DNA from 3 places in the Chryseobacterium paludis genome. Region 3 is predicted to be linked to each of the others. Evidence: riboswitches for the same ligand, from Rfam matches in the RefSeq annotation. Region 3 holds a riboswitch; each other region holds the start of a gene.
The links. Region 3 has a riboswitch for cobalamin ahead of metE (5-methyltetrahydropteroyltriglutamate--homocysteine S-methyltransferase). Riboswitches for the same ligand answer to the same signal wherever they lie in the genome.
Positions count from the first base shown of each region.

Region 1 (7,350 bases), 2.3 Mb from region 3:
ATTTGATATATCTGCAATTCTGTAACTGAATTGTTTTAATACGCTTTGCTGTTTTAGCATCTAATACCTCAATTTTATTGGAAACATTTACAATCACATAGAGTTTACTTCCATAGATCTGGATATCATTTCCAACATCACCCAACTCCTTTACGACATTGGGATTGATTTCACCATAAATATTACGTCGGTACACTCCTGTTGTATAATCAAAAAAGTCCAGCGTACATTTATTACTTCCCATATTTCCCTCATTAAGAATATAAAACCCTTTAATAGCCGTATTTTCTGGCTGTGCCAGACCTTCCTCTTTTTGCTCACGGGGAATATATTCATCTGTTCTGCAAGAAAAGAAGAAAAGAAGCAGACCGATCAGGAGGCAAAAGTTTAATTTTCTCATAATGTAAAACTTACAATTAGTTTAAAAGTTCTTCCAGGCATAGGGTAATTCAGTACCACATCATAGTATTGATTGAAAATATTGTTGACCTCCAGGCTCGCTTTAATTTGATGTGTCTGCCAGTTGAATTTTTTTTGCACCGATAGATCGTGAGTATACCAAGGCTGAACATAATTGTATTGAATATTGTTTTGCTGGCCGTCATATCGTTCCCCTACATAAACAAAACTATAATTGAAACTCCAGTCTTTGTAATCTGCCATTGTCGTAAAGTTTCCACTATGCCATGGAGTATATGGAATCTGATCCCCGAAATAGCTTTCGCTTCGATCAGAAAAATCCCGTGCCCGCTGAAAGGTATAGTTCACCTGAGGTCTTATGGTTACATTTCCAAAATTCAGATCAGCCTGTACGTGAACATCAGTTCCCAGGATCTCTACATTTCCGAGATTCAGCATTGTCCATCGGAATAAGTTTCCTGTGGGAGCTGCAATAATTTTATCATCCACCTTATTGAAGTAGCCATCTACTGTAGCATAAATACCCTTTAAAATCTGATGATGATAGGATTTCCCATAGGTAAAACCTACGTTATACTGATTTGTAAATTCAGGTTTTAGAAAAGCATTTCCAATTACCGTATAATACAGATCATTGAAAGTAGGCATCCTGAAAATTCTCTTGTAAAAAGCTCTTATGGTTATCTCCTTAGAATTAAAAGGCTGATAGGACAGAAATGCCGCTGGTGTCCATTCTGTTTTATCCGGAGATTTAGAATTTTTCTCAACTTCTTCACTTACAAAAGTACCCAGAACACTTCCTAAAAATTTGAACCGCCGCCACTGGTAAGTCGTCGCAAAAGCCATTAATGTAGTATAACGGGTAGGGTAGGAAAAATTAAACAAATTGGCATCCAGATTATTATACTGAAAATCTACACTCGCACTTATATCCCAGTTGGATGTTATAGAATACATATTGGATGAAGAAACATATACTTCACGCTGGATATAACTGTTGCGAACAGGAAAAGCCGCTTCTGTAGAAACTGTATCTGCATAAAAAGTATAATCGTAAGCAAATTTTGCTCTAAGCTGTGTTTCAAATTTCGGAAATAGTTTTTTCCTTAAACTGGCTTGAACAAAGTAGCTTTCATCCCGCAATCTTTGTCCCCGTGCACCAAAACGATTATTAACAATCGCTGCCGGAATTCCACGATCAGACAGATAACCATATCCTCTCACACTCCAGTTTCCATCTTTTAAATCCCCATGAAGACTTGTTTCAAACCTTTTTGATTTAATATCAGAATCAAATCTTTTGGCAATTGTATCATTGGCAATTTCTCCATCAGGATATTTCTTTCTATATCTAAATTTATAAACTCCGTCACTTTGTATAAATTCAGAGCTGAAGCTTGCCGATATTTTCTCAGATATTTTTTGTTCTAACCGAAATGAAGGATTAAATAAATCAATGGAACTGTTTTTAAATCTTACGACAAGATTGGTTTTTTTATTTCCTTTAAAAGTTGGGATTTTTGGCTGCAGATAAATGGAACCCGAAGAACCAAAATCTTTTGCAGGCTGAAAAATTTCACTTTTCTGCCCGTTATAAAGAGAGATTTCTTCAAGATCATCAAGAGAAAACCGCCCTAAATCCACAATCCCATTTTGAGCATTTCCCAACTGGATACCATCATAGAAAACACCAACATGCTGGCTTCCCATGCTACGGATATTGATGGTTTTCAGACCTCCGATCCCGCCATAGTCCTTAATTTGAATCCCCGCAAAATACCGGAGAGCATCTGCTACGGAATGGCTGTTAAGTCTCTCTAATTGTTCTCCCGATATTACCTGTGCCGGAAGGATCTCTTTAAAGGTCTTTTTCTGAATATGTACAGGAACAATGACCTGTTCTTTAATAGTATCCCTCGACTGAGAAAAGAAAAGCTGAGCGAATAGCACAAGAATTGTGATAATCGTTTTATTCGTTTTATAAAAAGTAAATTTTGGTTCCATTAGCTCATTGAGAATAATTTTAATGCTAATGGATATAAGAAAGCAGCAACGATATTGTACAGCTATAACTGCACAGAATCATTGTTGTCCTAAGCTTTATTCCACGAAAGCATCAAACTTTAATCTTTCCGGCAGGTCTTCTGACTTACTCTATTTTTGAAATCCTTCCCATTAAAAAAACAGTGGATATATGCTTCAAAAACTTTTGTAGAGCTTACAGCAGCGGGTCTGTTCCGGATTTACACCGGATTCCCTTTTAAGAGCTTTTTATGGCTCACCAGAATCCGGCAAAGATAGAAAATTCTGCTTAGAAACAATACGGAATCTAACAAAATGACAATCAACCACATATAAGCTAACGTTCCGTTACTATTGCAACGGAATGTTGTGTGTGATTCTGAACACAGACTGTAAGTCGGCGAACGGAGTTTGGAAGTGGGGTGAAGAATCCCGATTAAGATTTACTTTATTCATTCATTAGATTGTGATTATAGAGATTGCTCCTTTGTCGGAATGACATTCCGGAGAGAATACAGAAGCTTAAAAAAAAATCCTCTAAAGCATAACGCTCTAGAGGATTCGCTAAAAAAAATACATGATTATGAATATTGTACTATTCCTAATCACTCACAAAAATGAACAAAAATTATTTCCAAAAATTCCATACTTTGCCATCAAACATGGCAAAAGTCTTACTTCTTACGTCATAGCATATCGTTCCCGGATATGGACTTGGCATTGCCTCTACATTAGAGACATGGGGAAGGATCAATGCTTTAGTATCGGATTCCAGAACCAACGCTCCTCCTGTAGCAGCAGAAGTCGCGGCGCCTATGATCACACTGTTTACAGAGGCTGCCTGTGGGGTGGATGTGTTAAAAGTAACCGAAGCAGTATCGCCGGGATCACTGAAGTTTACCACTCCCGAACTGGTAACACCCTGTATCATCTTGTTATACATTCGTATCGTTCCCACAGAAGGAGTGGAGTTTGCCTCTGTTAATACCGGAAGGATGATCCCTTTGTTTATTCCTGTAGGAAAATCCAGGATACCGCTCCCTCTTATCGTTTCCGTTTCTACACCCATCTGAGCTCCGGCAATACCTGCTATACACAATGCCACTATAGATAAGGTTTTCTTTATATTGCTTATGCTGTTTATATTTTTCATTATTCTGCTTTTTTGTTGATTGATCTTTCCGCAGACCGATTAGTCATTACACGATTTTTCAATACATTTCCATGAGGTTCCGTTGTATAAACTGAAACAGTTTTTAGAGGTATCATAGATCAGCATTCCTGCTACAGGCTCGGTGATCTTACCGGGAACTGTTCTAGTAATTACCAGCCCGTTGAAGCCTGACTCCAGTGCGATAAAACCATTAGGAATCTTAGCCGGCCAATCCTTCTGCAAAGAACTGTACCCTGACATACCCATCTTTGTAAAAGCGGTAGGAGTCGCCGTAGAAGCCGGCTTCGTACAGGTAGTTATCACACATTCCCCTGTAATAGTAAATGTGCTTGGAGGTGAATCACAGCTATTTACCGTATCTCTATAACTAACCGTATACACTCCCGCCTTGCTTACGCTGGTAGGGTTGGCTACTTCAGCTCCCGTACTGTCCCGCCACATCGGGACCAGATTATGGGGATTAGGATTTAAAGGCACCACAAAGCTGTTCAGATTAATAGATCCGCTTCCACAAGGAACAGAAGTACGGGTAAGAACCGGGGCTACTTCGGCATGACAATTAAAGATCACTTTACTGATACTGTTATAAGTACCTGAATCTTTACCGAAATTAAGAGATATTCCCATTGCATTATCGGTAGTAGCACTAGGGTTAATCGCATTTTTAAAAGTTAGATCATCCCCTATACCATTATTCATCTTATGTTGGAAATCCGAATAATATCCACTCCATGGGGTTCCTGAAACATATTGGAAAGCCTCATAAGAACCTTTCTTTTGTACACCCACCGTATAATAGGGTGCCTGGCCGGTTACAAATCCCGGACCAAAATCCCCTCCATCCAGAGCGGTATCCAAGCCGTGTGCCACTTTTACCAGCTCTGTGTTACCAGCAGGGATCTCTACTTCATAATCTACCGTCATAAATGTTTCAGGACTTCTGTAATAATAATATACATTCAGAAAATAATCCAGACCATTTTTAGTGGCCTTGAGACGTATCTTATTACGCTCAATACCATTGGTATCCGGACCCGTATCGCTCTGGCACGTATTTGAAACAATTGTAAGGCGACCTCCGTCTGTAAACCCAAAAGAGGCTTTCAATGTACCGGTCGTATATTGAGTCCCCCCGATTCCCAGCACAAGACCATGCGCCGTATAAAGAGCAGGCGCTGAATAGGGCTTAGAAGTTCCGTAAAATAATCTGTCATCAGGCCCAAATATCTGTCCCGTTCCATTTTTTACGACCTGGATATTCCCGGCACCAGTCATAATAATACGAAGCCCGTCTGTCTCTTTTGTTCCGCCACTATTATTAAGCGTAGTTCGTCCCATACATAATGTAGTGCAACTATTACCATCCCGTGTAAAAGTATACACCTGGTTTGTGGCCGGTCTATTGAGATCTGAAGATTGAACCGATGAGGCCGTAGGAGATGATGAAGCATTATCCAGCCATCTCTTATTGTTATTATGAGTGCCATAGAAAAGACCTATAGTCACTTTTGGGGAGGTACTTGATGCTAATTCCTGTTTATAAATATATTGTATCACATTCGTTCCTTCATACAGCTTTACCTGAAAAGAAATATTTCTATTGGGAACACTAGAACCATACCGCTTCCAGTTTCTCCATTCCATGGTAAAAATCCTGTTGGGAGCGGTACCGGAAGTAGCATAGCTCGCTGTGCCCTGACGACCATCCAAATCAGCCCAAAAGGGAGCTAAAAATTTTCTGGAGGATGGCGGCTCAATACTATTACTAAAACCTGGGTTTCCACCTTCAAATGATAATGTTCCATGAGAACTGGCATATACCTGGGTATAATCCTGACAGCCAAATTTAAAGCTAAAACCGATAGGCAATGCTCCGCTATATCCGCTATCAACCTGGATACTGCTTACCCCTGTTCCTCCTGTAAGATAGGTGAAGTTTCCTGATGATGCAGAAAAGGCATAGGGAGTAGTAGTAATTAGAACCGAACTTTGTGATTCTATCTGGGCTTTAAACCCAGCCGGAAATATCAGGAGTAAGAGGGTCAGTATTGCAACGAAGCAACTGACCTTCTTCTGAAGATTTTCTTTCATTTTGTTTGTGTTTTAAGTCCGCAAAACTAGATGTTTATATGATCATCAGAAAACATTTAATCAGCTATTAATATGCTATACATAACTGATTTGCAGTACATTATACTGATATATTAAAAATAATTGATATAGTACCAGAGAAAATATTTTAGATTTTTTTCAATAGAACAGTACGAATTAGAATCATTCAGACTACCTGGTAAAATTTGTTCGTAGAAATACACTGCCTGGAGAAATCTGACAAGTTTGCTTTTCAGGTAAAAAAGCAGATTTAAAACCGCAAAGAAAGATACCTTACCATTTCCTTAACCTCAAAGTTTTTTTAAACATTTAATCTATTTTAAGTGCTGGAATACTGCATAAGAAGAACACAGAAGTTTTTTAAAAAAATCTCTGATTCTATAAACTTCAATAGCGAAACATCTTTTTGCTAAATTAAACCCGATCACATGATCCTCAGGAAGTCTATTTTTTCTACATAAGTTAAATTTTTTTTTTGCACATTTGTAAAAATATCTGAGATGCAAAAAGAAAAATTACGTGCCCTAAGAAAGAAAAGAGGCCATACCCAACAGGAGATCGCTGATCTGCTTGCAACAGATGTATCCAACTACAGCAGAAAGGAAAGCGGCAATGTTAAGATCATAAGAGCCGAATGGGAGAAAATAGCCGGCTTTCTGGATGTTCCACTTGAAGACATCTACGAAGAGGATGAAGCGATGATCGTTATCGAAAACCAGGTATTCAATGATAGCCCAGCTTCTTCCATCGTTAATGGAAATAATTCTGGCGGAAATATTACAAACTTCACCAATGATCTAAGCATAGAGATCATTAAAAATCTACAGGACTACATCAGCCTGCTAAAAGAAGAAATGATCAGCCTAAAAAAGAAAAACGAACCGGGGCAATAAGGCTTCCGTGTTAACCGACATACTGAAAAAGCATTCTGTAACAGGATGCTTTTTTTTAACCACAAAAGGAACAAAAGTTTTTAAACACTTTCGTTTTTTAAGTTAATATCCTCTATAATAAGTACACATAAGTTTTAATTTCTGTAAAGACCTTAGTACGATCGTATTTAAATAAAATATTTGTTTTCAAAGTAGAAACTTCTCGATACGATTTCTTCAAAATCTACTCGAAGTGACGTAGAATATGTCGGGTTGATTTAAAGAGAGATATTCGATTTACCGTCAGCTCGATTGTATAATAGTTTATTTAAACACTTTTCTCTTTATAGTAAATTTACTTGTTGATCACTTTGCTAATCTAAAGGAGTGTTTTTCGTAATACGGATGTAATCCTGCGAACGTAGTTCAGAAGAAAAATGTATCGAGAACATTCTTGTAATAAAACCACAAAAGTTTTTTAAACATTTAATTTATTTTAAGTGCTAAAATGCTCCGTAAAAAGAACAAAAAAAATCTTTGATTTTTCTCCTGGAACAAGCTTCATAGCGAAACCATTCTTTGCTAACTTAAATTATATAATATCGTTATAAATCTTTGCGTGAAAAAATCTGCTTTAATCCGCTTGATCTGCGGGAGTAAAAAAATAACTACTGTTGTTGATTAGCTCTAAGCTCTCTTAATCTCAGTCTTATCAAGTTAAATATTACTCCTGTCATTCAGAACGGAGTG
Region 1 is NZ_CP099966.1:3,873,460-3,880,809, reverse strand. Features, by position in the region: gene NG806_RS17570 (YncE family protein) at 1-400, opposite strand, end outside; gene NG806_RS17565 (TonB-dependent receptor plug domain-containing protein) at 397-2,424, opposite strand; cobalamin riboswitch at 2,538-2,721, opposite strand; gene NG806_RS17560 (hypothetical protein) at 3,071-3,595, opposite strand; gene NG806_RS17555 (hypothetical protein) at 3,635-5,707, opposite strand; gene NG806_RS17550 (helix-turn-helix domain-containing protein) at 6,229-6,621, shown strand.
Region 1: linked by a shared signal. The riboswitch ahead of NG806_RS17565 (TonB-dependent receptor plug domain-containing protein) and the one ahead of metE (5-methyltetrahydropteroyltriglutamate--homocysteine S-methyltransferase) in region 3 are both predicted to bind cobalamin.

Region 2 (7,350 bases), 2.0 Mb from region 3:
GCTTCTGAAGCAATAACATAAACATTTCCATTATAAGAAATAGTTCTGTTGATATTTCCGTTTGGTAATGTGATTACAGATTGTATTTCATTATTTGAAGTATTGATGTAGGTAATTTTGTTTCCAAAACCAAAACTTGCATTTTGAACAAAAATGTTTCCTCCAGCTTCAACAATTCTTTCTACAGCATCATTGAACGTAATTTTTTTAACGAAAGATAAATCTGAGCTTTTATAAATGCTTACATATTTTGCACCGTTATACTTATCGTTAGTTACATATACGTTATTAGTAGTAACGGCAACATAACGAGGCTGATCAATTTGATCAGTAATTGTACCTGTACTTTTAAAAGTATAACGGTTAACCACTTGAATTTTATTGGAATTGTTCAACAGAAGATATGCTTTGTCACCATTGAATGCTACAGATTGTAAAACATCTCCCAGTTGAGTTCCATTGTTTTTAGAAAAAATACTGTTCTGGCTAAAAGTCAGATCTCTTGAAACAAAAGTTACTTCTGCATTAGGCTTTCCAAAATTCCCTTCATTAGCGATTAAGAAACCATTTTCATAAGTAATTACTGGTAATGTATCATCATCATTGTTACTACACGAAATATTGAATAGCAATACGGTAGCAAATAAAAGTTGTAAGAGTTTAGTTATTTTCATGTTATTTTTAATTAAAAATTTATTGTTGCTGAAATACTGTAGTTTCGTTTTGGCATAGGATAATAGGATACCGTTTCATAAACAGTATTGGTTAAATTATTTACTTTAAACCCTATGATGTATTTTTTTAGGATGGTTGCCGAAATTCCAGTGTTTAAAACAAAATAAGGATCCAGGGCGTCTTCTCTTTTTTCATCGGTTGTGGTATATGTAAGACCGTTAAATAAACCTTGAACATAAAATTTTAAGAAATCGTACTGATAATCAAAATTTCCAAAAACTTTATGAAGTGGGACATATACCATCTGGTTCTTAGTTTCTTTGTTAATTGATTTGGCAAAGGTATATCCAACATTGAATCTGAAATGGTGTTCATTGAATTTTTTATCAAATGTAATCTGAGATTCTAAACCATAAGATTCCACCTTGTTGATATTTACAGGAGACCAATAACCGTATTCTGTAGGAAGCCAAACAATATTGTCTGAAATATTAAGATAATATGGGCTTAATGTAAGTTTAAACGCACCAAATTTAAAATCATGATCCATATCTATCTGGAATGATGTTTCTGGTTTTAAATCAAGGTTTCCCCCGGGATTCCAATACAGCTCATTGAAAGTAGGAAATCTGAAGTTTTTGGATATATTCAAACCTACGCTGTACCATTGTAGAGGATCCCATTTTCCGGAAAATGAATAAAGCAGAGGTGCATTTATATTTTCAACAAAATCTTTTTTTACTCCAGCCTCAAAACGCAGATCTTTCGTTGGGAAATAGCGTAATAATCCAGCCACAGATCCCACATTTCTACTTACATTTCCAATTCCCTCTGTTTTTATACCTGGGATGACGGGCTGATATCCTTCTCCTTTATTCACCTGAAATTCAGTAATTACATTAAAATTCAGTTTTGGAACAATGAAATAGTTAAAATCATTTTTAAAAATGTAATTCTTTCCTGTAGATCCACTTGTTTTTGGAGCGTTATAATTGCCGAAATATTGAAAGTTTTCTTCTGTATAAGCTGCTTTTAGGCTATTCGAAAATTTACTTTTATTGATGTCCCAAGAAAGTAAGCTTCTGGTACTTTGTGTCTCATATCTTGTTCTGTTCCCATTTTCGACAAAAATGGGATAGTTTTGAGCGGAATCAAAAAACTGACTTTGCCACGAAAGGGTTTGATGATTGGCAATTTTGTATGATATACCAACATTAAATGTTGTATTGTAATATTTCCCGTTTCTGTTTAGGTAATTTTTCTCTTCAACTTCATAATCATTCTGACTGATCGAGTGATTTCCCGAAACTTTAAAACTGAACTTATCATTGCTATAGGCAGCTTGAGCAAAATTATTAAAGGTGTTAAAAGAACCTGCCTCAGAATATAAAGATGCTTTGAAGCCATCATTAAAGCCTAAATTGTTATTGAGGTGAATGCTTCCTCCAATAGCACCACTTCCATAAATGACACTTCCACCACCTGCTTTTATTCCGATCTGATCATATCCGAATAAAGGGATATTATTAATGTCTCCTTGTCCAAGAAATATGGAGTTAATATTAATCCCATTCCATACAAAAGCAGTCTGTTGTGCAGTTGTTCCCCTAAATGAAGGCGAAGATACAGCACCACGGCCATTTTCTTTAATGTAAACGCTGGACTGGAAACGTAGAAGCTCTGAAAGATTGGTGGAGTTTTTTTCCACATCTTGTGGAGTAATCGTATTTACCTTATGAAAAAGCTTTACTTTATTCATTTGGTTGTCAAAAATATACACGGTGTCAATTGCTTTCTCCTGTCCCAGACAAAAAAAATAGGCAGATGACGATAAAAGTAGTACTAAAGTTTTTTTCATACTATTTTACTTTTCCTCCGAAAGCAATATATTTTTGATATTATCATTTTGGCAGGTCTCCTGACTTTCGCTTTTCTATACCTTCCCGTTTGCACAGTGGTTTGTTATAGAATATGATAGTTGCGATTTACAGTTGCGGGGACAGTTTGGGTTTTCCACCCAATTCCCTATTATTTTCAATAGCTTGAAAACCAAAATTTTTGCAAAGATAAGTTTTTAAAAAGAAACGCCAATTTTATCTATTAAAATGTGTTTTTTTAAATCAGAAATCACGAAATATTCTGTTATTAAATGATATTGATAAGCAAATTTAAACTTTCATGATTTTACTCTTAGTGATTATAAAAACGTAGCATCAAAATAGAAAGGTAGTAGATCTTTAATGGAATGAACTTTTACAATCTCATCATTCATGCTTGAGAAATAAAGATCAATATTTTCATTTTGCTTTGTTTCGTACTCCATTAAACTTTGTCTGCACGCTCCACATGGAGGGATAGGAGGATTCTTTTCAGAAAATTCTTTAGGTCCGCCCACGATAAAGATCTTTTTGATCTTTTGATCCGGAAAGTTAGCACCAACCCAGAATAAAGCTGTTCTCTCAGCACAAAGTCCTGAAGGAAAGGCTGCATTTTCCTGATTGTTTCCAGAGAAAATTTCACCGTTTTCCAGCAAAATGGAACAGCCAACAAAAAACTCAGAATAAGGGGCATAAGCATTTTCACGAGCTAGTTTCGCTCTTTCGAAAAGTTTTTTTTCTATATCGTTCAGTTCGCTACTATTTTTAAAGTATTCATAGCCGATCTGTATGTCTTTTTTCATATATTGGAGCCTAAAAAGGGGGGATAAAATTAGTTCTTTTTCAGCACGTAGGCAAGCCAATTTTATTCAGTCATTTAATATTAAAATCCAAAATAGATAAAGATGTTATATACTCCAATACAGTTTAGAAATGTTGAACTGAAAAACCGTTGGGTAATGTCTCCCATGTGTATGTATTCGTGTGAAAACGGATTAGCAAATGACTTTCATTTTGTCCACTATGGAAGTAGATCCCAAGGAGGAACAGGATTAGTAATGGTTGAAGCAACGGGTGTTGAACCTCGTGGAAGAATTACCAATAAATGTATGGGTATCTGGAATGACGAACAGGCGGCAAAGCTTCAGAAAATTGTAGAATTCATTCATTCAAATTCTGAAAGTAAGATTGGAATCCAGCTGGCGCATGCTGGAAGAAAAGGATCTACCTGGAATAATATTCAGATTCCCATGGAGGAAGGATGGGAAACTCTTGCTCCAAGTCCAATTCCTTATCATCCGACTGAAAGAATTCCACATGTTTTAACTGTTGAAGAAATTAAAGAACAGGTTCAAAATTTTAAGACTGCTGCAAGAAGAGCTGTTAAAGCTGGTTTTGACATCATAGAAATTCATGGGGCACATGGTTATTTGATCCATCAATTTTTATCTCCACTTTCTAATATCAGAACAGATGAATATGGGGGAAGTTTTGAGAACAGAATAAGATTTCTATTAGAAATTGTAGACGCAGTCAATGATGAGTTGAACGAAAATGTAGCCCTATTTGTTAGAATCTCAGGAACTGAATATGCTGAAAATGGATGGAGTGTTGATAACAGTGTAGAATTGGCAAGAGTTTTAAAGAATCATAATGTAGATTTAGTAGATGTTTCCAGTGGTGGAAATATCCATGGAGCAAAAATATCTGTTTTTGATGGTTATCAGGTACCTTTCTCTTCACGGGTAAGAAATGAAGCTGGAGTAAAGACAGGAGCAGTAGGTTTGATCACTAAAGTGGAACAAGCCGAAAATATTTTACAAAAAGGAGACGCAGATCTGATCTTTGTTGCCAGAGAGATTTTGAGGAATCCATATATTGCCATTCAGGGCTCATTTGAAATGCAGGAAGAATGTTTTTTTCCGCATCAATATCTCAGAGCTAAAATTTCTTCTTAATTTTAGATAATAATAGTAAAAATACCAAAAATGAAAATCGAAGATTTTATGCTGCCTTGTCCAAGTAAGAAATTCTTAGGAATAGAATGCTTTGGTTGTGGTACACAAAGAGCAATAGTTTTGGTTTTTGAGGGAAAATTTTCGGAAGCCTTTCATATGTTTCCTGCAGTATATACCTTACTGCTTTTTTTATGTACTGTGGGGTTGAATTTTATTGACAAAAAAAGAAATTACGGTAATGCATTAGTTTTTTTAGCAATTATTAATTCAATTATCATGGTAGTTTCCTATTTTTACAGACATCCTTTACCAATAAATTAAAATTATTAAAATAAAAAACTATGAATCAAAAATTACCAAACGCAACAACAGTATTAGTATTAGGAATCGTTGCAATCTTAGGAAGTTGCTGCTGTAACGGAATTGTTGGAGTAATCTGCGGATTAATCGGAATGAACCTTTATAATAAGGATAATGCTTTATATCAACAAAATCCAAGTTTATATTCAGATTTTGATAATTTGAAAGTAGGAAGAATATTATGTATTATCGGTCTTATTATAGGAATTCTAAGTTTAATATACATGATCTTTGTTCTTTCAACAGTGGGTTGGAGCGGTTATATGGATCAAATTAATCAATTAAAAAACATGGGTAAATAAATATCCAGTTAATGATAACTAAAAAGACTGCAATGAAAATTGTAGTCTTTTTTATTTAAAAAATAATCTCTTGAATGATTGTATAATAAAAGGTAATAAGCACAGCTAAAGAGAATTAAAATAATATTTAATAGTAAAATGGCTTCTCTTTAATTAAAGAGAAGCCATTATATTTATAATTAAGTTAAATTTTTATTTAACGATAAACTTCAAACTAGAGTTATCTAATTTTAGAATGTAAATTCCCTGTTCAAGACTTTTAATTTTAATTGAGTTTCTGCTGTTTTTAAAAGGGCTGTTAATAGTCTGCATTACTTTCCCTTGTAAATTATAGATCTCCGCTACTTTAATATTTTGAGTCTCACCTTTAACGAAGATTTCCTGATTTGAAATTGGGTTAGGGTAGATTTGTAAATCTCTGGATTCTATCTGTAAGTCGGAAGCAGTGCTCTTGCTTTGCTTTCCCGTTCCAGAGTAACAAGTCCAGTTTAGGTTGTCAAGAGCCACTCTGTTACTTGTTGAATTATTTTCTAATGTCACAATCACATTACCGGAAACATTGATGTTATTAATAGTGGTAGTTGCAGTTGTTGCGCTATAAGGAATTGTTCCTACCTGCGTTCCATTGACAAGAACATTGAATGTTCCGTTGCTTCCACTGAATTTTAATTGAGTTGTCACTGTTAATGATCCAATACCGTTACTTGAGCTGCTTGATTTTAAAGAACCATCTCTCACAGTAATTGCTTTGTTAGAAATTGTCTGGTCAGTTCTGGAATCTGTTGCTGTCCAAGTAATTCCACTGTTAGTCCACGTTCTTGTTGAATAACTTGATGAGCTGCCTGTAGGAATTGTTTCAAAAGTTTCATTTACACAATCAGTTGGCGGATTAGTGGTTCCGGATTCTGTTGTTGCAGAAACGGTTGAACTGTTTGAAGAAGTATTTCCAGCTGTATCTTTAGCCACTACATAGAAATTATAGGTGGTAGAAGAACTTAATCCTGAAATATTAGCAGAAGTGGAGCTAACATTGGTTTTTAAGCTTCCATTCATATAAACGTCATAAGAAGAAACTCCTACATTATCTGTTGATGCACTCCATGAAAGAGAAACACTACTGGATGTTTTTCCTGAAACGGTAAGACCTGTAACTGTAGTGGGTGCCTGTGTATCATTTGAAGGCTGCTGAGATCCCCAAATTTGATCTACATAAGCCGGATTATCAATAAAAGGATTTCTATTTCCCTGGTAAGTATAAGTAGCATTGTTTCTGACGATTTCTGTCTGAGAAACAGGATCCTGATTATGCCAGGCTAATAAAACATTAAGCTCCCAGGTTTGTAATCCAGGGAAAGTTGTATTTCCAAGCATGTTACCTGAAGAGAAAGTAGAAAGTTTGCTTTGATAACGTGTTACAAAATAAAAGATCATACGGGCAACATCACCTTTGAATTCATCGATAGGCTCGAAAACTGTTCCACCATATCCTGAAGAAACAGAATTTCCTAGTTTTGAACCGTTTTTAGAGGTGAATGTAGCTGTTCCAACTTTTCCGAAAGGATAATTAGATCTCATTCCATTTACCTTTCCATCAGTTGCTCTGATAAAATTCACATCGGAAACCATTGGTGAAGCTTCATTAAATAAACTTTGTGGAACAATATGCTCACGGTTGTAGCAATTTCCTTCTACTGAATAAGTACCACATTGGTTAGTAACTACCGTATAGTTATAAGGATCCGCAGCAGTAGGCTTTTCAGAATAGATATCCATAATAGACCCATCGTTTTCGTAGGTTTTATCAATATCAGTTGTTTTATAAGCGGTCCATAATCCGCCATATCCTTTGTCCTGATGTCCATTTGTTATGATGGTGCTTAGTGCCGTTTTTAAAGAAGCACCGGTAAGTCCATTTGCAGAAGAATAATAACCCGACGGAGCCTGGGCATTAGCAACACCTGCAAAAGCAAGAAATAAGATAATTTTTTTCATATTAATAAAATTTAGGGTGTAAGATTACTACAATTTTACGAAAAGATAAATTACATTATTGTTAATTTTGAATGCTATGCATTAGATGCTATATTTAGCTGTATTCGTGAGATTTCCTGAGTCTTTTCCACGTTTTTGAGCACAAAAAAGCCAATACAGGGCTGTATTGGCTTTATATATAATTTT
Region 2 is NZ_CP099966.1:4,606,307-4,613,656, forward strand. Features, by position in the region: gene NG806_RS20955 (YncE family protein) at 1-674, opposite strand, end outside; gene NG806_RS20960 (TonB-dependent receptor plug domain-containing protein) at 686-2,533, opposite strand; cobalamin riboswitch at 2,567-2,744, opposite strand; gene NG806_RS20965 (cytidine deaminase) at 2,873-3,355, opposite strand; gene namA (NADPH dehydrogenase NamA) at 3,458-4,510, shown strand; gene NG806_RS20975 (DUF2752 domain-containing protein) at 4,541-4,831, shown strand; gene NG806_RS20980 (CCC motif membrane protein) at 4,852-5,172, shown strand; gene NG806_RS20985 (endonuclease) at 5,365-7,164, opposite strand.
Region 2: linked by a shared signal. The riboswitch ahead of NG806_RS20960 (TonB-dependent receptor plug domain-containing protein) and the one ahead of metE (5-methyltetrahydropteroyltriglutamate--homocysteine S-methyltransferase) in region 3 are both predicted to bind cobalamin.

Region 3 (7,350 bases):
ATTTTGTAATCGTTTCCGTGTATTCTTCTTTGTATTTTTCCTGTGTTTCCGGGTTGATACTCACCAAAAAATGGTAAGCTTCGATCACAGATTTGCTTTTTTCTTCTGCTTCCAGTTTCCCGGCTTCGTCATTGATGAATTTATCAGGATGTGAATCTTTCATCGTATTTCTATAAATCGTCTTTAACTCTTTTAAAGTAACTGTTTTATCAACCCCAAGAAGCTTTCTGTGTTCACCAACTCTTTTCATAACTAAATATTTACTGATTTTTAAGGTTCTATCTAATCGCTATCTTCGTCAGCATTTATTTATGTAATACTGTTAGTGAAGAGGTCATCATATGAATCCTTATTTCGGGGTGCAAAATTAGGTAATTAAAATTTAAAAAGCATAACTTGTTCAATATTAATTTATTTGATCTCCTTTTGTGCTATAAAATGATAAAATACAATTGGGAATAAATTGTTTTTAAATATGACTTAGAGGCATTTAAGGAAACAAAGTCTTATTTTTTTTATATTTGTAAAAAAGCAGATTATGCAAAAAGAAAAATTACGTGTTCTAAGGAAGAAAAAAGGATATACTCAACAGCAAATTGCTGATGTAATTGCTACCGATGTATCCAATTACTGTAGAAAGGAAGGCGGAGATGTGAAAATAATACATGAGGAATGGGATAAGATTGCTAATTTTCTTGAAGTGCCGGTTGAGGAGATCTATGAGGAAGATGAAGCTACAGTAATAATTAATAATAGTAATGCTACGTTTAATGATAGTCCGGCTTCAGGGTCGAATATCCATACTTTTAATAATGAGTTAAGTATAGAGATTATTAAAAATTTGCAGGATTATATTGGCTTGTTGAGAGAAGAAGTTAAGAAATTAAAGGGTGAATAATTCAGAGAAAAATTTATTTAAATAAAATTTACAAAAAAGCATTCCAATGGGATGCTTTTCTTTTATAATTCCAAGAATTTTTCATTTTTCATTTTTTCTAATAGGTCTTTAATGGTTTTAAATCCGGGTGCATCATTATTGTTTTCCTTTAAATCAAAGAGTTTGGTTTCGGTTTTTACTAATGAATCGGATATGAAAATTTCAGATGTATATTTTGCTAAATCAGGTTGTTGAAAATCATCAAAATAAACTCAGATTTCACTGGTTATACTTTTTTGAGGATTTTTATGGTATTTATCATAGTAATCAGATTCAGATTTTAAAACGCGAATGATCTTGTTATTTTTATCTTTTGTTACTTGAATGGAGTAACCTATTGAACCAATATTTTTATTCTTTTTATTTCTTATGAATCCAGAACCTTCAATAAGTTTGGTTGGATAATCATTTGAATAAACATCAATACTATCTAAATGGCTATAGTTTCTAAATTTTATTTGATTTTGTATTTCATTTCTTGACTGACCAAATAATGATATCGAAATTAAAATTAAAACAAATGAGTACTTCATGTTATTTCTGTAGTTTGGAATTTATAATCTTAATAATCCTGCCTGTGCCTATTAACTGAGGTCCCTCATAAAACTTAAACCCCATACCTGCTTTTAATTTTCTGTGAAAATATTCCTGGGATAAAATATCGATTTCTGCATTTACCAAATCCCCAGGAAAAGCATAATTTGTTCCAATATAAATTTGACGATGAGAAGTTTGAAAATCATCAAAATTAAAAACTAATTGTGATCTATAGTCACTCTTTACATACTGATTTCTTCCTCCGTCTCTTTCTTTTTTAAAATGGATTTGAGCTATAAAATCGCATTTTGAATGTTCAGTTTCTAATCCATTTTCATGAAAATACTCATAGGCATAGCCCTCTAAATCTCCGCATTCTGAAATCAAGTTTTCTTCTTCATCATAGATTTTAAAAGTCTCTTGTGAACTTCCAATACTAGCAGAACCGTCCAAACCAAGTAAAATAGTATAAAATGTGTCTGTTAAAAGAGCAGAGACTATTGTCTTTAATTTTTCAGTTTCAATTTCATTAAGATGTAATTCTTCTATTTTGGTTGAGACATAAGTTCTGAATTCAGATTGAGTATCAAAACTTGAATTAAGAATATTTTGTTTTTCTATATAGAAATTTTTACGAACTCTTCTGGGGTCATTGATTTCTTTTTTTTAACTAAAAAGCAGGAGTTTTCTCATGCCTTGCAATATAAAAATAATAATCAATTCTATTAAACTTTCTTTAGCATAAGCTGCTGTCACTTCTTTGAAGTTTCATTCTATAGCGATAACATTAATAATGTAATTAATAAGTGTATTACTTTTTAATACCAAAGCCATTCTCTTGAGAATGGCTTTGAACTACAAAAAAAGGAATCATTTAAAACTTTCCATTGTTATTTTTCCAATTTTCTTTTGATGGAATTTCTTCTATGGTATCCCAATGTTCGATAATTTTTCCGTTTTCGATACGGAATAAATCGTAGAAAGAAGTGTGTTTTCCTGCAAAATAACCTTCGCTTGTTGTGAGCACAAAATTACCTTCACCCAATACTAAGTGAATGGTGTCATATTGCATAGTAATGCCTTGAGAAGCCATATGATCCATGGCCTTTCCCAATCCCGATAGGCCATCGCCTATTTGCGGGTTGTGCTGGGTATAGTTTTCACCATCAATGTAACTGTTTAATCTTTCCATTTTCCCCTGTACTAAAATATCTTCTACAAAGCCTCTTGCTAATGTTTTGTTAGCTTCTGTTTTGTCTAAATCCTTAATTGTCGTTGCACCATCTGTCATAGTGTGTCCACTTGGGTTTGGACCAGACGTTTCCTGAAGATTATCCCAGTGTTCTACAGCCTTTCCATCTTCGAAACGGAAGATATCGAAGCCTGTTTTTGGACCAAAAAAGTTGTAATCTACATGGCAGAAAGCATAATCACCGTCTTGAAAAGCTCTTATGATATTTACCTTTGTTGTATCTATCGGAAGCTGAGAAAATAAGGTGGCTAAGCCTGCGGGCCCTTCAGCAATATTCAGATTGTGTTGCACATACTTCGCTTCATTGATGTGATCAAGATGTACCCGAGTTTCAATAGCATTTAAAAGTGCTATTGCTTTTTGTTTGTTTTCCATTTTTTTTGTGTTTTTTAATTAAGGAGCTTAAGATACGAAAGATGGAGCTAATAAAAAAGCAGGAGCTTTCACTCCTGCCTCAATAAAAAAATAATAATCAGCTCTATTAAACTTTCTCAGTCGCATAAGCTGCAGCGACCTCTTTCGAAGCTGCTACCATCGCGATCAATGCTTTTTCAGTTTCATCCCAATGACGGGTCTTTAATCCACAGTCTGGATTTACCCAAAGTTGTTCTGCTGGGATTACGGCTTGTGCTTTTTTTAGTAATGCTACCATCTCCTCTTTCGATGGAACTCTTGGAGAGTGAATGTCATAAACTCCCGGACCGATCTCGTTAGGGTATTTAAAGTCTGCAAAAGCATTCAGTAATTCCATTTGGCTTCTTGAGCATTCTATTGTGATTACATCAGCATCCATATCAGCGATATTGTGGATGATGTCATTAAATTCAGAATAACACATATGCGTATGGATTTGCGTAGCATCTTCAACACCACTTGCAGAAATTCTAAAAGCTTCTACAGCCCAGTGCAGGTAATTCTGCCATTCGGCTTTTCGTAAAGGAAGACCTTCTCTGATGGCGGGTTCATCGATCTGGATAATTCTGATTCCTGCTTTTTCAAGATCGTTTACTTCGTCACGGATTGCCAAAGCAATCTGCTTACAGGTTGTAGAACGAGGCTGATCATCGCGTACAAAAGACCATTGAAGGATCGTTACAGGACCTGTCAACATTCCTTTAACCCATTTTTGCGTTAAAGATTGAGCGTATTGTGACCAATAAACGGTCATCGGTTGTGGTCTGTGAATATCTCCATAAATGACGGGTGGTTTTACACAACGGCTTCCATAACTCTGAACCCACCCATTTTGAGTAAATGCAAATCCAGCCAGTTGCTCCCCAAAATATTCAACCATATCATTTCGTTCAAATTCTCCATGAACCAACACATCAATTCCTATTTCTTCCTGCCAGTTGATGGTTCTTTGGGTTTCTTCTTTAAGCAATTGATCGTACTTCTGAGCCGTCAGATCTCCTTTTTTGAATTGGGCTCTCCAGCTTCTTACTTCTTTAGTTTGAGGGAAAGATCCAATCGTAGTGGTTGGGAATAACGGAAGTTCTAGTGCATTCTGCTGTGCTTCTTTTCTTACATTAAACGGACTGTTTCTTTGCGCATCATTTTCTGTCGTTACCGCAACACGATTTTTCACATCCTGATTATGAATTAAGGTTGAAACTTTACGGTTTTCAATAGCTTGTTTATTTTCAGCCAACTCCTGCAGTGTGCTATAATCTGGATTTTCTGAGGCTAATTTTTTCAAAGTAACAATTTCAGAAACCTTCTGTTTGGCAAAAGCCATCCATTGCTTGATTTCAGGAGATAATATCTTTTCATTTTTCTCCAGATCAAGATCGAAAGGAGAGTGAAGTAGTGAGCATGAAGGAGCAATAAAAACTCTTTCAGAACCTAATGCGGTTATGGCTTTCTTGATAAAAGCCAGAGACTGGTTGAAATCATTTTTCCAGATATTTCTTCCGTCAACAACTCCCAATGACAGAATCAACGTTTCAGGAATGGCAGTAAGAACTTCATCCAACTGTTCCGGAGCGCGTACCAGATCAATATGTAAAGCATCAATTGGTAGAGTAGTCGCTAGTGAAAGATTATCTTTTAATCCATCAAAATAGGTGGTAACGATGAATTTAAGATTCGGGAATTGTTCTGTGATCTGAGTATAAACAGATTGGTAAACTTCTTTTGCTTTTTGATCAAGATCTAAAGCTAGAAACGGTTCATCAAACTGGATCCATTCAGCACCATTATTTTCTAACTCTTTTAAAATTTCAGTATAAACAGGAAGCAAGTTCTGAACCAGATCTAGTTTGTCAAAGCCATCTTCTTTTTCCTTTCCTAATAGTAAATACGTTACCAATCCAATGATAACAGGTTTTACACTGATCCCTGCTTCTTTAGCTTCAATAAATTCATTGACGATCTTATTGGAGAATAATCTGAATTGTTGATCTTTCTGAAATTCAGGAACGATATAATGGTAATTGGTGTCAAACCATTTTGTCATTTCCATCGCCGTAATATCTAAACCTTCTTTCTGATGGCCTCTTGCCATAGCAAAATACAGATCAAGTTCATTTGAAGTAATGTCCTGATAACGGGCAGGAATAGCACCAACTGACAGTGTCATATCCAATACCTGATCGTAGAATGAAAAATCATTCGATGGAATAAGATCGATTCCGGCATCCTGTTGTAATTTCCAGTTTTGTTTTCTGATGGTTTTTCCAACCTCTAAAAGTTCCTGTAATGTTGTTTTGCCCGACCAATATTGCTCGCAGGCTTTTTTGAGTTCTCTGTTGCTACCAATTCGCGGGTAACCTAGGATGTGTGTTTGCATTTTCTTTTAAACTTTTAATTAAATTTTAGTTTTTAAAAGTTCTTTTAGAATGCTTCGTAATACGATCGGGAAAGAGTTTTCAGCAATAGAGAAGATACAATATGGACGTAATTTTCCTGTTTAAGGAAGAGATTAGAGAGTAACTTTGAAATAATTTTTTTTAACGCAAAGTTTATTTCTAATTCTTCTTATTTAAGAAGGCAAAGGAGAAATCAATTTCATTGATTTTGAAGAAGCATGCGTTTTATCCATAAGCTTCATCAGCGACAGCGTCGCATCTCTTTGCTCCTTAAAACTAAGGAATCTTTATAATAAATCTTTGCGTTTAAACTCATATCCATTCCAAGTCTAAACAACCCAATACGTTCAAAAAGTATCATCTGTATGACCAAAAGCTTCAAACCGCGAAAGCATTGTCAATTCGGAACAGGCAGGTCTCCTGACTTGTAACAGTTTTGTCATCCTTCCCGCTTCTGGCAGTGGATCTGCAAGGACAAAAACCTTTGGTGTGTTACTTACAGTTGCGCGACAGTTCGTGATTTTCACACGATTCCCTATTAATTTACGTTAAGTAAAACCTTTTCCGTTTGATGAAGTATGTTAAAGAACAAAATAGGGTGTAAAGGTATTGAATAAAGTTATTTTGTTGGTATTGTTTTAAATATTAGGAATAAAATTTTGTTTTAATTTAATTTTAAAGTTATTTATTCTGTAAATTTGAAAAAATCAATCGAAAAAAGAATATTATCCTGTGGAAAGACTCGACGATAAGGATCTTCAACTGTTAAGAATCCTGCAAAAGAATGCTAAACTGACGGTTAAAGAATTGGCCAAAGAAATAAACCTTTCTCCATCACCAGTTTTTGAACGGGTAAAAAGACTGGAGCAGGAAGGCTATATCAAACATTACGCTGCGGTTTTGGAAGCTGAAAAACTAAATCGTGGTTTTACCGTTTTCTGTCAGGTGAAATTAAAGATCCACGACCGGTCTGTAGGAAATAAATTTGTGAAAGAAATTGTACAGATCGAAGAAGTAGCTGAATGCTATAATATTTCAGGAGATTTTGATTTTTTACTTAAAGTTCAGGTACGGGATATGAAACATTATCAGGATTTTGTATTCAACAAATTAGGATCTGTAGATTCCATAGGAAGTACCCACAGTACTTTTGTGATGGCTGAGGTGAAGAACAATCATGGAGTTACAATATAAACTATCAGAGCTTCAATATTACTTTTTTGCTCTTATCCTACTCAACGAAACAGAGGTTATCCCCAGATAGGATGCAATATAATATTGCGGAACGCGGCGGAAAATTTCCGGTGATTGTTTAAGCAATTCGGCATATCTTTCTTCGGCACTGTCCTTTATCCGCGAAATAAAAAGTTTCTGATATTTAAGCAGACGCTCTTGCAAATAACTGTAATAGAATTCCTTAATATGCGGATTAAGCTCCATCTTTTGCCTGAACTCTTCAATAGAAGTACTGTAAACAACAGAAGGCTCTATCATTTCGATATTATAAATACTTGGTGAATTGTAAAATAAACTTTCCCATGATGAGATAAGGTTACCTTCAAATAAAAACTGGAAAGTAATTTCCTTACCATCATTATTAAGCCAGCCTCTGGCTACTCCTTTTTCAAGATAGTAGAATTTACGGGCCATTTTACCTTCTTCCGTTAATAAAGTTTTAGGAGCAAGTTCCTCCTTATCAAAACCATTTAGTATTTCGTCTAAAACATTTTTATCCAGGGACATACTTATGACGGGATTTAAATATAATTACTTACTTCAATAAGGTTCATATCAGGATCTCTGAAATATATTGA
Region 3 is NZ_CP099966.1:1,548,707-1,556,056, reverse strand. Features, by position in the region: gene NG806_RS06835 (KTSC domain-containing protein) at 1-250, opposite strand, end outside; gene NG806_RS06830 (helix-turn-helix transcriptional regulator) at 539-898, shown strand; gene NG806_RS06825 (hypothetical protein) at 1,150-1,470, opposite strand; gene NG806_RS22980 (hypothetical protein) at 1,472-1,927, opposite strand; gene NG806_RS06815 (nuclear transport factor 2 family protein) at 2,349-3,101, opposite strand; gene metE (5-methyltetrahydropteroyltriglutamate--homocysteine S-methyltransferase) at 3,208-5,517, opposite strand; cobalamin riboswitch at 5,930-6,114, opposite strand; gene NG806_RS06805 (Lrp/AsnC family transcriptional regulator) at 6,269-6,730, shown strand; gene NG806_RS06800 (Crp/Fnr family transcriptional regulator) at 6,749-7,279, opposite strand; gene NG806_RS06795 (VOC family protein) at 7,294-7,350, opposite strand, start outside.